Regions from separate parts of the Streptomyces sp. B5E4 genome, predicted to be linked through region 1. Evidence: riboswitches for the same ligand, from Rfam matches in the RefSeq annotation. Region 1 holds a riboswitch; each other region holds the start of a gene.
The links. Region 1 has a riboswitch for cyclic di-AMP ahead of ABGA99_RS34035 (M23 family metallopeptidase). Riboswitches for the same ligand answer to the same signal wherever they lie in the genome.
Positions count from the first base shown of each region.

Region 1 (4,235 bases):
GCGCTCTTCGCCCGGTTCCCGGAGCTGCGGGCGGCGGTGCCGCTGGGGGAGCTGCGGAACCTGCCGGTGATGACGCAGAACGACCTGGAGTCCTTCCCGGTACGGCTCGCCTGACGACGCCCGCCGGGGCGCGCGGAACCGGCGCGCGCCGGTTCCGGCCGGCGGTGTGCCCGCTCGGCTGTACCCTCTGGCTGCGGTCCGCCGGCTCGCGTCTCCTGCGACTGTCTGCCCGCGACCCTCGCTGTAAGGCTGCTTGTCACCCGCCTGGCCCCCCGCGGTCGCCGGCCCTCCCAGGGCACGAAACCCTGAGGGACGACGGTGAGGGTCCGCGTGTCGGCCGCAGGGAGGACAGCGCAGGAACGGCAGCGCAAGAGAGAGCAGGTGCAGCCGGTGCGGGAGGACGGCACGCAGGGCGCGGAACGGGACGCGGGCGGGCGCGGCGGACAGGACGGCGGTGAGCCGGATCACGAGGGCCACGGCCCGTACCGGGAAGGGCGCGGCCCGTACCGGGAAGGGCGCGGCCCGTACCGGGAAGGGCGCGGCCACTATGGCAACGGGCGCGCCTACCGCGCGGGCAGCGGCGCGCTGGACACGTCGGGCCGGCTCCGCCGCTCCGAGGTGACCGGCGGGGGCGAGGGGCACGTCCAGTGGGCGCTGCGGTGGCTGCCCGCCGGGCTGATCGTCGCTGGGACGCTGTTCTTCTGGTTCACGCCGCAGGGGCTCAGGTCGTCGCCGGTCTTCGAAACCACCCCGCTGCTCGCCGCCGCGCTGCTGACCCTGCGCGGCACTGTGGCGGTCGCCGTCTCCACCCTTGTCGTGTATGTCGCACTTGAGGTCCTCAACGGCACCGCCACGGCCCCCGGTGCGATCACCCAGATGGTGTCGCAGGCCGTGCTCGGTGGCCTGGCGATCGGCATCAACGTCCTCATCCAGCGCAACTACCGCCGGCTGACGTCCTCCCGCCACGTCGCCGTCGCCGCGCAGCGCGCCGTGCTGCCGAACCCGCCGGACGGCTTCGGCACCCTGCGGGTCGCCGCCCGCTACCAGGCCGCCGACGCCGACGCCCGTATCGGCGGCGACCTCTACGCCGTGCAGGAGGGCCCGTACGGCGTGCGCTGCATCATCGGCGACGTACGCGGCAAGGGGCTGGAGGCGGTGGAGTCCGTGGCCGTCGTCATCGGCGCCTTCCGGGAGGCGGCCGAGGAGGAGGCGGGGCTCGCCGGGGTGGCGCGGCGGCTGGAACGCGCGCTGCAGCGCCAGGAGACGGGGCGCAGCGGCCTCGACCGGGTGGAGGGGTTCACGACCGCGGTGCTGGCGGAGGTCGACCGCGAGGGCGGCGCGCTACGGCTGCTGAACCGCGGCCATCCGGCGCCCGTGCTGCTGGGGCCGGACGGCGCGGCGCGCACGCTGCACCCGCACGAGCACGCGCTGCCGCTGGGCATGGGCGAGCTGGGCACGTGGCCGGACGAACTGCTGGAAGTGGCGTTCCCGCCGGGAACGGCCCTCGTCCTGTTCACGGACGGCGTGACCGAGGCGCGGAACAAGGCGGGCGTCTTCTACGACCCGCTGACGCGGCTGGACGGCCTGGTCTTCGACGGACCGCACGAACTGCTGGACAGCCTCCTGGACGACGTGACCCGCTATACGGGCGGAATGGTCGCGGACGACATGGCGCTGTTCGCCCTCGCCCGCTCTCGTACACCGTTCGGAGAGCCGTCGGACCCGCCCTCGCCCCTTCACGCTCCGTAGTGGAATAGCGCCCCTCCGCATAACAACTGATGCACGATCAGCTAACGACCGGACCTCACCGCGCGTAATCAGCCCGTCAACTTGTCCGTTTCCGCTGGTACATGCCCGGATCGTCCGCGGTGAAGCACAACTGAATAACGGGAACGACTTGGAATCGAACGCCGTCGTCCGCTAGCGTGCGGTAACGCAGCGCGGTCGTCACTGCCGTCGTAAGAGGCGGCACCGTGCGCCGTCGCCGAATCCCGCACGCGTCACAACTGCAGCAACGGCAACACCTAGGGAACCGGGGAACCACCACCTTGGGGTGAATCGGGCCAACCTCCGCCAGGAGGCGGCCCGTAGGAGACCTTCCTGCTCCGAACCCGTCAGCTAACCCGGTAGGCGAGAAGGAAGGAAAGGAGTACGCCTTCGTGGCGTCCTACAGGTCTGGGCCTGGCTACGGCCATGGCTATGACGATTACGGCTACGACGGCAATGCGTCCGGCGGCTACGCCCCCGAGGGGTATGCGCCGACCGGTTACGCCGCCGAAGAGCCGGTCGACGAAGTCCTCCCCGAGGACGACCTTCCCTCTCGCGGCCGTCGGCGCCTCCCCCGGCAGCGCGGCGGCAGCATGGCGCGCAGCGGCGCCGTACTCGGCGTCGGCGTCTTCGCCGCCGTCGGCGCGGGCAGCATCGCCACCGCGCAGGAGAAGCCGCCGGTCGCGATATCCATGCCCGACCAGGTCGACACCGTTGCGAACCGGATAAGCGCCCAACTTCCGGACGCGGAGAGCCTGCCGGGCGTCGGCGACCTGATACCGAGCGAGGAAGAGCCCGCCTCCGACACGGTCGTCACCACGGCGCCGCTCACCCAGGTCAGCTACGCCGGCGACACCGACACCGCGACCCAGCCCGCCGACTCCGGCGAGGCCCTGCGGGCGCGCATCCTGCAGCAGGCGGAGCAGCAGCAGGCGGAGGCCGACGCCTCTGCCCGCGCGGCCGCCCAGGCCGAGGCCGCCCAGCAGGCGGCCGACGAGGCCGCCGAGGCGAAGGCGCAGGAAGAGGAGCGCCAGCGCCAACTGGAGGAGGAGCGCCGCCGCAAGGCGGAGGAGGAGGCCCGCCGCAAGGCGGAGGAGGAGCGCCTCGCCAAGCTCGCCGCCAGCTACGTCGCCCCGGTCGCCAACTACACGCTCACCTCGACGTTCGGCGAGTCCGGCGACATGTGGGCCGCGGGCCACACGGGCCAGGACTTCGCCGCCTCCACCGGCACGCCGGTCAAGGCCGTGCACGGCGGCACGATCACCGAGGCCGGCTGGGCCGGCTCGTACGGCTACCGCATCGTCCTCACGCTGGAGGACGGCACCGAGGTCTGGTACTGCCATCTGTCCTCCATCATCCAGTCCTCGGGTGAGGTCACGACCGGAGACGTCATCGGGCGCGTAGGCGCCACGGGCAACGTCACCGGCCCGCACCTGCACCTGGAGGTACGACCCGGCGGGGGGGACGCAGTGGACCCCCTCGCCTGGCTGCGCAACAACGGCGCCCCGGTCTGACCGACGCGGCGGGCACGGTGCCCCGGCTTTCTCGGCCGGGACGGGCGCCCGCCGCACGGACCGCAAGCCCCCATAACCCCTTTCCCACGTCTCCGGCGTGCCCGTACGCACCTTCCCCCGTGGCGTCCGTGCGCGCACCGAGACCGCCGGCGGCCCTGGTGGCCGACCCCCCGACACCAGGGCCGTCGGCTTTTTCCCGGGGCCTACTCCCCGGGCCCGCAGAGACAGAACGGATGCCCGGCGGGATCGGCGAACACCGGGCAACTGCCACCCGCTTCGGAGAGCCGCGTGGCCCCGAGCCGCAGCGCCAGCTCGCCCGCGGCGGTCGAGTCGTCGACGCCGAAGCAGAGGTGCATCTGCTGGGGATAGGTGCGGTCGAAGTCGGGCCAGAGCGGCGGCCGGTAGCCGGCGACTTCCTCGAATGCCAGCCGTGGAAAGCTGTCTTCGTCCTTGGCGATCACCATCCAGTCGTCACGAATGACCCGCATGCCGAGCAACTGCGTATAGAAGTCGGCAAGCTCGCGGGCGTCGGCGCAGTCGAGCACGATGTTCCTGACATGGGCGTCCATGGCGGCCACCCTGCCACGCACCACGGACATCGCCGGGAAACCCTGCGGCGCCTCACGCAGCCGCGGTGGCAGAAGCGGCGTCGGAGGCGCCGGCGCTGGCGGCGGCACCGGCACGAGCAGCCGCACCGGCAACTGCGTGGGCAGCCGCGGTGGCAGCCGCAGCAGCGCCGGCGGCACCACGCGGGTCCCCGGCGGCGAGCTCGCCCAGGGCGGCGCGGATCGTGTGGAGCATCCGCTGGGGCCGCTCGAAGACGTCGGCCGCGGTGAACCGCAGCATGCGCCGGACCTCGGGACAGCGCCCCAGGTCGTTGAAGCGCTCGACGTCGGCCAGATGAGCGGCCCGGCTGCCGTGGAAGGCGTAGCCCTCGATCTCCACGACGAGCCC
Region 1 covers NZ_JBDPMI010000044.1:9,970-14,204, forward strand. Annotated here, with positions in the region: gene ABGA99_RS34025 (cytochrome P450) at 1-114, shown strand, start outside; gene ABGA99_RS34030 (PP2C family protein-serine/threonine phosphatase) at 331-1,749, shown strand; cyclic di-AMP (ydaO/yuaA leader) riboswitch at 1,973-2,148, shown strand; gene ABGA99_RS34035 (M23 family metallopeptidase) at 2,160-3,281, shown strand; gene ABGA99_RS34040 (VOC family protein) at 3,485-3,850, opposite strand; gene ABGA99_RS34045 (hypothetical protein) at 3,903-4,235, opposite strand, start outside.

Region 2 (4,235 bases), on a different contig from region 1:
ATCCACGAGTTCGCCTTCCCGCTGCCGATCTACGCCATCTGCGACCTCCTCGGCGTCCCGGCCGAGGACCAGGACGACTTCCGCGACTGGGCCGGCGTGATGCTGCATTCCTCCGGGGGACGCCCCCCGGACCCCCGTAACCACGGCAAGGGCCCGCGAGGCGGCGTCGCCCGCGCGGTGAAGAAGATGCGGGCCTACCTCGCCGAGCTGATCCACCGCAAGCGCGCGGCGCTCGGCGGGGGCGACGCCGCGGACGACGACCTGATCTCCGGCCTCATCCGCGCCTCCGACGAGGGCGAGAAGCTGACGGAGAACGAGGCCGCCGCCATGGCGTTCATCCTGCTGTTCGCGGGCTTCGAGACCACCGTCAACCTGATCGGCAACGGCACGTACGCCCTCCTCACCCACCCCGTCGAGCGTGCCCGGCTGGCCGCGGATCCCGCGCTGCTGCCCTCCGCGGTGGAGGAACTGCTGCGCTACGACGGCCCGGTGGAGATGGCGACGTGGCGGTTCGCCACCGAGCCGCTGGAGATCGGCGGGCAGCGCGTCGCCGTGGGCGATCCGGTACTCGTCGTGCTGGCCGCCGCCGACCGCGACCCGGCACGCTTCGCCGACCCCGACAGCCTGGATCTGTCGCGGCGTGACAATCAGCACGTGGGCTACGGCCACGGCATCCACTACTGCCTCGGCGCCCCCCTCGCCCGTCTGGAGGCGCAGACCGCCCTGGGTACCCTGCTGCGCCGCCTTCCCGACCTGCGGCTGGCGGGCGAGACGTCCGAATTGCGGTGGCGCGGCGGGCTCATCATGCGCGGCCTTCGGACGCTGCCGGTGCACTTCGGCCGTTCTCTGTGATCTGCGCGTGACTATCAGGCGATCAACTTGTGATCGGAGGTAGTTCGGTATTAAGTTCGGCCACTGGCTCGAACACACAGGGAACGAAAGGCACTCGCATGCGCTCGGGTAACGGACGCCACCGACGTCCCCGCCAGGCCCCCGCGTTCGTCGTCGCGGCCGGGGCGACCGGGGCGGGTCTCGCCCTGCCGCTGCTGGGCGCGAGCGGCGCGAGCGCCGCCGACGCCGGCACGTGGGACCGGGTCGCCGAGTGCGAGAGCGGCGGGCTGTGGAGTGCCGACGAGGGCAACGGGTACTACGGCGGCCTGCAGTTGACGATGGACATGTGGCAGGAGTACGGGGGCGAGGAGTTCGCCTCGCAGCCCGACTTCGCCAGCCGCGCGCAGCAGATCACGGTCGCCGAGCGCATCCTCGCCGGCATGGGTGCCGACAAGGCGTGGCCGGAGTGCGCCCAGGACGCCGGGCTGCACGGCGACGACGGGGTGCCGGAGGTCGACCCCGGCGCCGAGCTGCCGCTGCTGCCCACGGCGCCGCCGACCCCCGCCCCCGCCCCGGACGACGACTCCCACGGCCGGGACGAGGACCGGCGTACGGACCGCGAGGACGGGGACGACCGCGGGGACGACGGCGACCGCGACGCCCGGAAGTCCACCGAGGGCGGCAAGCACCGCGGCGGCCAGGACCCGGACGAGCGTGACCGCGGCTCCGGCGAGTCGACCGGCCGTGACGACGGCGCCCCCTCCGCCGAGGGCTCCGGCCGGCACCGCGCCCCGGACGCCTCCGCGACCCCCACCCCGTCCGAAGCCCCGTCCTCGCCCGGCGCCCCCGAGGGCCCGCGCGAGGCCGTCGAGACCCCCGGCGCCTCCCAGTCGCCCAACGCGAACGAGCTGCCGGAACCCGGCCGCGAGTGGATCGCGGAGATCCCCGGCGACACGGAGAAGCGCGGCGAGGACCGCCAGGGCGGCGACGCCGCGGCGGGCGACGGCAGTTATACCGTCCGACCGGGTGACACCCTCTCGGAAATTGCCAGAGAGCATTCGCTGTCGGGCGGATGGTCCGAATTGTACGACGGGAACAAGAACTCCCTGGGTAAGGACCCCGACACCATCAAGCCTGGTCAGGAACTCGAATTGCGCGGGAACTGAACAGCGGGCGGGTAAAGTCGGCGCGGATTAGTCATATTTGACGTAATCGGCTGACCGGGCTACCTGACGGACGTAAACCGGGCGTGGCGCTTTCCGAGGTCTTTGAATCGCACACGCCTATGTGCTTACCGTCACATCGCTCGCCAACGCGAGTCCCGGTGATCGCCTCACGCCGAATCCTGTCGGCGTTCACCCGGGTCACCTGTGCATGAAGCACCGCTGACAGGAGCGGGGGACCCACGGTAAGTGCCGCTCCGGTCCAACGAGAAGGCGGACCGGCGGCTTGGGGTCAAGCCGCACGTATGACGTACGGCCGGGCACTCACAGCCCGCACCCGACAGCTCACCTCGCAGGCGTCGGTGAGAAAAGAGCATCATGCTTCTTCCTGCCGGAACGGGTAAGCACCGCCGTCCCGCCGCACAGGCACGCCTGGGCACGCACTCCCGCATGGCCGTCCTCGTGGGCGCCACCGGAACCGCGTTCGGGCTGCCGGTGCTCGGCGCCCAGAACGCGGTCGCGGCGCCGATCGATACGTGGGAACGGGTGGCCGCCTGTGAGTCCGGAGGAGATTGGGCGACGAATACGGGGAACGGCTATTTCGGCGGCGTCCAGTTCTCCCAGACGAGCTGGGCCGCCGCCGGCGGCCGCAGCTACGCCCCGCGCGCCGACCTGGCGACGAAGCAGCAGCAGATCGCCGTCGCGGAGCGGCTGCTGTCCATGCAGGGCCCGGGGGCGTGGCCCAACTGCGGGCCACGCGCGGGCCTGGCCGCGGGCAGTCCGGCCGCCGGGCAGATCGTCCCGCCGGCGCCCCAGGACGCCCCGCAGCAGCAACAGCAGAGCCAGCCGCAGACCCAGTCGCAGCCGGCCCCGCAGGCGCAGGAGCAGGCGCCGCAGGAGGCTCCGCAGGGCACCGAGGCCCGCGGCGCCGGCGAGCAGACGCAGCCGGAGTCCCGCACGGTCTTCCGCGGCTTCTACTACGAGGTCCGCGAGGGCGACAGCCTCGACGACATCGCCCGGCGGCACGGCGCGGAGAGCTGGCAGCAGTTGTACGAGGACAACAAATCGGTCGTCGGCGAGGACCCGGACCTGATCCGGCCCGGCCAGAAGCTGAAGGTGGGCTAGTCCGGCGCGCGGGCGGGCCGCACCGGGCCGCGAACCGGCCGGCCCGCCCGCGCCGTGTGCACCGCCGCCTCCCCTGCCGCCCGGCACGCCACGGCGGTACGGCGCGGCCGTCCCGGCCCGTCCGGTGCGCGGGCCGGGACGACCACGCCGTACGACGTCGGCTCCCGGGCCGCCGCCCTGCCCCCGGGCCGCCGCCCTGCCCCCGGGCCCGAACCGTCTCGTACCGCGGAATGCGGCCGGGTACGCGCCGGGGCCGTCACCCGGGGCGGCTAGGCTCAGGGCGGAACCCGTAGCGAATCCCTCCGAAGGAGACACCGTGCCGTCCATCGACGTCGTCGTAGCCCGAGAGATTCTCGACTCCCGCGGCAACCCCACGGTCGAGGTCGAGGTCGGCCTCGACGACGGCAGCACCGGCCGTGCTGCCGTTCCGTCCGGCGCCTCCACCGGCGCCTTCGAGGCCCTGGAGCTGCGCGACGGGGACAAGGCCCGCTACGGCGGGAAGGGCGTCGAGAAGGCCGTGCTCGCCGTCATCGAGCAGATCGGCCCCGAGCTCGTCGGCTACGACGCGACCGAGCAGCGCCTCATCGACCAGGCGATGTTCGACCTCGACGCCACCCCCGACAAGTCCTCCCTCGGCGCCAACGCCATCCTCGGCGTCTCCCTCGCCGTCGCGCACGCCGCCTCCGAGGCGTCCGACCTGCCGCTGTTCCGCTACCTCGGCGGCCCCAACGCGCACGTGCTGCCCGTGCCGATGATGAACATCCTCAACGGCGGCAGCCACGCGGACTCCAACGTCGACATCCAGGAGTTCATGATCGCGCCGATCGGCGCCGAGTCGTTCTCCGAGGCCGTGCGCTGCGGCGCGGAGATCTACCACCAGCTCAAGGCCGTCCTCAAGGAGCGCGGCCTGTCCACGGGCCTCGGCGACGAGGGCGGCTTCGCGCCGAACCTCGACTCCAACCGGGACGCGCTGGACCTCATCATCGAGGCGATCCAGAAGGCCGGCTACACCGCGGGCCAGGACGTCGCCCTCGCGCTCGACGTCGCCGCCTCGGAGTTCTACAAGGACGGCGTGTACGTCTTCGAGGGCAAGGGCCGTTCCGCCGCCGAGATGAC
Region 2 covers NZ_JBDPMI010000030.1:15,308-19,542, forward strand. Annotated here, with positions in the region: gene ABGA99_RS29245 (cytochrome P450) at 1-852, shown strand, start outside; gene ABGA99_RS29250 (transglycosylase family protein) at 951-1,997, shown strand; cyclic di-AMP (ydaO/yuaA leader) riboswitch at 2,158-2,368, shown strand; gene ABGA99_RS29255 (transglycosylase family protein) at 2,445-3,119, shown strand; gene eno (phosphopyruvate hydratase) at 3,436-4,235, shown strand, end outside.
Region 2: linked by a shared signal. The riboswitch ahead of ABGA99_RS29255 (transglycosylase family protein) and the one ahead of ABGA99_RS34035 (M23 family metallopeptidase) in region 1 are both predicted to bind cyclic di-AMP.

Region 3 (4,235 bases), on a different contig from region 1:
CCTGGCCGACGTGCGCGCACGCGCCCGCCACGCCGCCGACTACCTGCGGGGGACGATCACGGAATGAGCATCGTATGAGCGCGGAGAACAGCCCGCTGGTCGGCATCGTCATGGGCTCCGACTCCGACTGGCCGGTCATGGAGGCGGCGGCGCAGGCCCTCGACGAGTTCGAGGTCCCGTACGAGGTCGACGTCGTCTCCGCGCACCGGATGCCGCGCGAGATGATCTCCTACGGCGAACAGGCCGCGGCCCGCGGCCTGCGCACCCTCATCGCCGGCGCCGGCGGCGCCGCCCACCTCCCGGGCATGCTCGCCTCCGTCACCCCCCTCCCGGTCATCGGCGTCCCGGTGCCCCTGAAGTACCTCGACGGCATGGACTCCCTGCTCTCGATCGTCCAGATGCCCGCGGGCGTCCCGGTCGCCACGGTCTCCGTGGCCGGCGCCCGCAACGCGGGCCTCCTGGCCGCCCGCATCCTGGCCACCCACGACGAGGACCTCCGCGCCCGGATGACGACGTTCCAGGAGGATCTGAACGCCCAGGCCCAGGAGAAGGGCGCCCGTCTCCGCCGCAAAACCACCCCCGCCACCTGACACACCGTCCGATCCGGGCCCGGTCGCCCTGCTGTCAGCCTGCGCGGATAGCGTGTACCTCACGCTATCCGCGCAGGGAGGACGACCCCATGACCAGCGAACTCATCGCGCGTGCGCGCGAGGTGCTGCGGGCGCACCCCGTCGTCGACGGGCACAACGACCTTCCCTGGGCCCTGCGCGAGCAGGTGACGTACGACATCGACCGGCGCGACATCGCCGTCGACCAGAGTGCGCGGCTGCACACCGACATCCCGCGGCTGCGGGCCGGCGGGGTGGGGGCGCAGTTCTGGTCCGTGTACGTGAGCACCGAGCTGGCCGGGGACGCCGCCGTGAGTGCGTGTCTGGAGCAGATCGACGTGGTGCGGCAGCTCGTCGACCGCTATCCGGGGGAGCTGCGACTCGCCGTGACCGCCGACGAGGTGGAGGCGGCGCGGGCCGACGGGCGGATCGCCTCGCTGATGGGGGCCGAGGGCGGGCACTCCATCGCCAACTCGCTCGCCACCCTCCGCGCCTTCCACCGGCTCGGCGTGCGCTACATGACGCTCACGCACAACGACAACACCGACTGGGCCGACTCCGCCACCGACGAGCCGCGGCACGGCGGGCTCACCGCCTTCGGCGAGGAGGTGGTGCGCGAGATGAACCGGGTCGGCATGCTCGTCGACCTCTCCCACGTGGCTCCCGCGACCATGCGCCACGCGCTGCGCGTCACCGAAGCGCCGGTCGTTTTCTCCCATTCGTCCGCTCGCGCCATGTGTGACCACCCACGCAACATTCCGGACGACGTGCTGGAAATGCTCCCCGCCAACGGCGGTGTGGCGATGGCCACGTTCGTGCCGAAGTTCGTCCTGCCCGCCGCCGTGGCGTGGACCGCGGAGGTGGACGCGCACATGAGCGCCCGGGGCCTGGACCCCTTCGGTGCGGACGGCGAAGCGGTCCGTGTGCGGCGTGCGTTCGAGGAGGCGAACCCGCGGCCGCAGGCGACGGCCGCGACCGTGGCGGATCATCTGGATCATATGCGCGAAGTGGCGGGAATCGACCATATCGGTATCGGGGGCGACTTCGACGGCACGCCGTTCACGCCGGAAGACCTCGCCGACGTGGCCGGTTATCCGCACCTCGTCGCCGAGCTCCTGCACCGCCGTTGGTCGGAAGAAGACCTGGCCAGGCTGCTGTGGGCCAACGCGCTACGGGTGTTGCGCGACGCCGAGGCGGCGGCGCGCGAAGTGGCCGCGCGGCGCGGCCCGTCGATCGCCACCATCGAACAGCTCGACGGCCCCGCGGAGGTCCAGAAGTGAGCAGAGTGACATAAGTCACTCACAGAATTTTCACGCCCTGGGGCAATGTGTCCGACTCCTCTGATGTCGACAAGTCTCCACCGGGGAGAGGGGTTTGAGGACCGGCGCGGGATGTGGCGATTGTCGGGCTGATTCCGATGTGATGTGGGGAACGGCCTTGATGACGGTTCACAGCTTGTTCTGTTTTCGGCTGTGTGATTACGGTGCTCGCCGTGCTCGCGCCACCGATGCGGGTACCTCGTCGCCGTAACGCCGAATCCTGTCGGCGGCGACGGGCAGGCACTTCAGCTTTCACGGCAGGAGCGGGGGACCCAGGTAAGTGCCGGCCTGCGCGCAAGCGCGGGACGGCTTGGGGTGAAGCCATGCTCCGCATGGCCGGGCATCTCCAGCTCGAACCCGACAGCTCACCTCGCAGGCGTCGGAGAGGAGCATGTCCATGTCCGCACGCGGACGTCACCGTCGCCTGGGCCGGATAGCCCGGGGCAGCAGGGCCCTCATCATCACCGCCGGCAGCGCCGGCGTCGCCATCCCCCTCATCGCCGGCGGCCACGCCCAGGCCGCCTCCGTCGACACCTGGGACCGCGTGGCCCAGTGCGAGAGCGGCGGCGACTGGAGCATCAGCACGGGTAACGGCTTCTACGGCGGGCTGCAGTTCGTGCAGAGCACCTGGGAGGGCTTCGGTGGCACGCAGTACGCGCCGCGCGCCGACCAGGCCACCAAGGAGCAGCAGATCGAGATCGCCGAGAAGGTCCTCGCCTCGCAGGGCCCCGGCGCCTGGCCGGTCTGCTCGGTCCAGGCCGGACTCACCCAGGGCGGCCCCGCCCCGGACCTCTCCACCGGTGGTGGCGAGAACAGCGAGCCCGCGGCGCAGACCGGGTCCGAGCAGCCCGCCCGGCAGGAGCAGGCCGCGAAGGAGGAGGCCCCGAAGCAGGACAAGGCGCCGGAGAAGAAGTACGAGAAGGCCGGCGACTACACCGTCGTCTCCGGCGACACCCTGTGGGACATTGCTCGCAAGCACGGCATCGCGGGCGGTTGGCAGTCGATCTACGAGGGCAACAAGGACGTCATCGGCGACGACCCGGACCTGATCTTCCCCGGTCAGAAGTACGAGTTCGACGGCGGCGACGAGGTCACCCTGGAGGAGCCGGAGACCACGTCGGCCCAGCCGTCCGCCGCGCAGCAGGAGGAGCCGGCGGCCGAGGAGCCGCAGCAGGAGGAGCAGTCCGCCGAGGCCGCTCCCGCGGGCGGGTTCTCCGCCCCGATCGACGCCGGTCTCTCCACGGCGTACCGGGCCGCGGGCGGCTCGTGGTCCAGCGGTTACCACACCGGTGTCGACTTCTCCGCCGGCACCGGCACCCCGGTCAAGGCCGTCACCTCCGGCACCGTCGTCAAGGCCGGCAACGGCGCCGACGGCGGCGCGTACGGCATCGCCGTCGTGATCAAGCACGACGACGGCCGCTACAGCCAGTACGCCCACCTGTCGTCCACCTCGGTGAGCGTGGGCCAGAGCGTGGGCGCCGGCGACCAGATCGGTCTGGTCGGTTCCACCGGCAACTCCACCGGGCCGCACCTGCACTTCGAGGTGCGCACCAGCCCGGACTACGGTTCGGACGTCGACCCGGTCGCGTACCTGCGCGACAACGGCGTCTCCCTCTGAGGGTCCCCCGCACGGCGCAGCCCCCCGTTTCCGGCGGAACGGGGGGCTCTGCGTGCCCGGCGTCGGGGCCACGGCGTACGGGACGGCCCGCCGCGCCGGCACCGCCCGGGTGCGCGCTACGCCGTCGGGCGGCCCATCGCGCGGAACGTCCAGCCCGCGGCGCGCCACGGCACCGGGTCGAGCGTGTTCCGGCCGTCGATCAGATGCGGCCGGGAGACGACCGTCGCCAGATGCCCGGCGTCGAGGGCGCGGAACTCCGGCCACTCGGTGACGTGCAGCACGAGGTCGGCGCCGCGCAGCGCGTCCTCCGCCGACCCGGCGTAGCGCAGGGTGGGGAAGAGGCGCCGGGCGTTGTCCATGCCCTTCGGGTCGTAGACGGTGACCTGGCCGCCCTGGAGGTGGATCTGGCCGGCGACGTTGAGCGCGGGCGAGTCGCGTACGTCGTCGGAGTCGGGCTTGAACGTCGCGCCCAGCACGGCGATCCGCTGCCCGAGGAAGGAGCCGTCGCAGGCTTCGCGGGCGAGTTCGACCATGTGGGCGCGGCGGCGCATGTTGATCGAGTCGACCTCGCGGAGGAACGTCAGCGCCTGGTCCGCGCCGAGTTCGCCGGCGCGGGCCATGAAGGCGCGGATGTCCTTGGGCAGGCAGCCGCCGCCGAAGCCGATCCCGGCGCGCAGGAACTTCTTGCCG
Region 3 covers NZ_JBDPMI010000030.1:63,026-67,260, forward strand. Annotated here, with positions in the region: gene ABGA99_RS29465 (5-(carboxyamino)imidazole ribonucleotide synthase) at 1-67, shown strand, start outside; gene purE (5-(carboxyamino)imidazole ribonucleotide mutase) at 75-590, shown strand; gene ABGA99_RS29475 (dipeptidase) at 680-1,888, shown strand; cyclic di-AMP (ydaO/yuaA leader) riboswitch at 2,129-2,321, shown strand; gene ABGA99_RS29480 (transglycosylase family protein) at 2,325-3,545, shown strand; gene ABGA99_RS29485 (UDP-glucose/GDP-mannose dehydrogenase family protein) at 3,662-4,235, opposite strand, start outside.
Region 3: linked by a shared signal. The riboswitch ahead of ABGA99_RS29480 (transglycosylase family protein) and the one ahead of ABGA99_RS34035 (M23 family metallopeptidase) in region 1 are both predicted to bind cyclic di-AMP.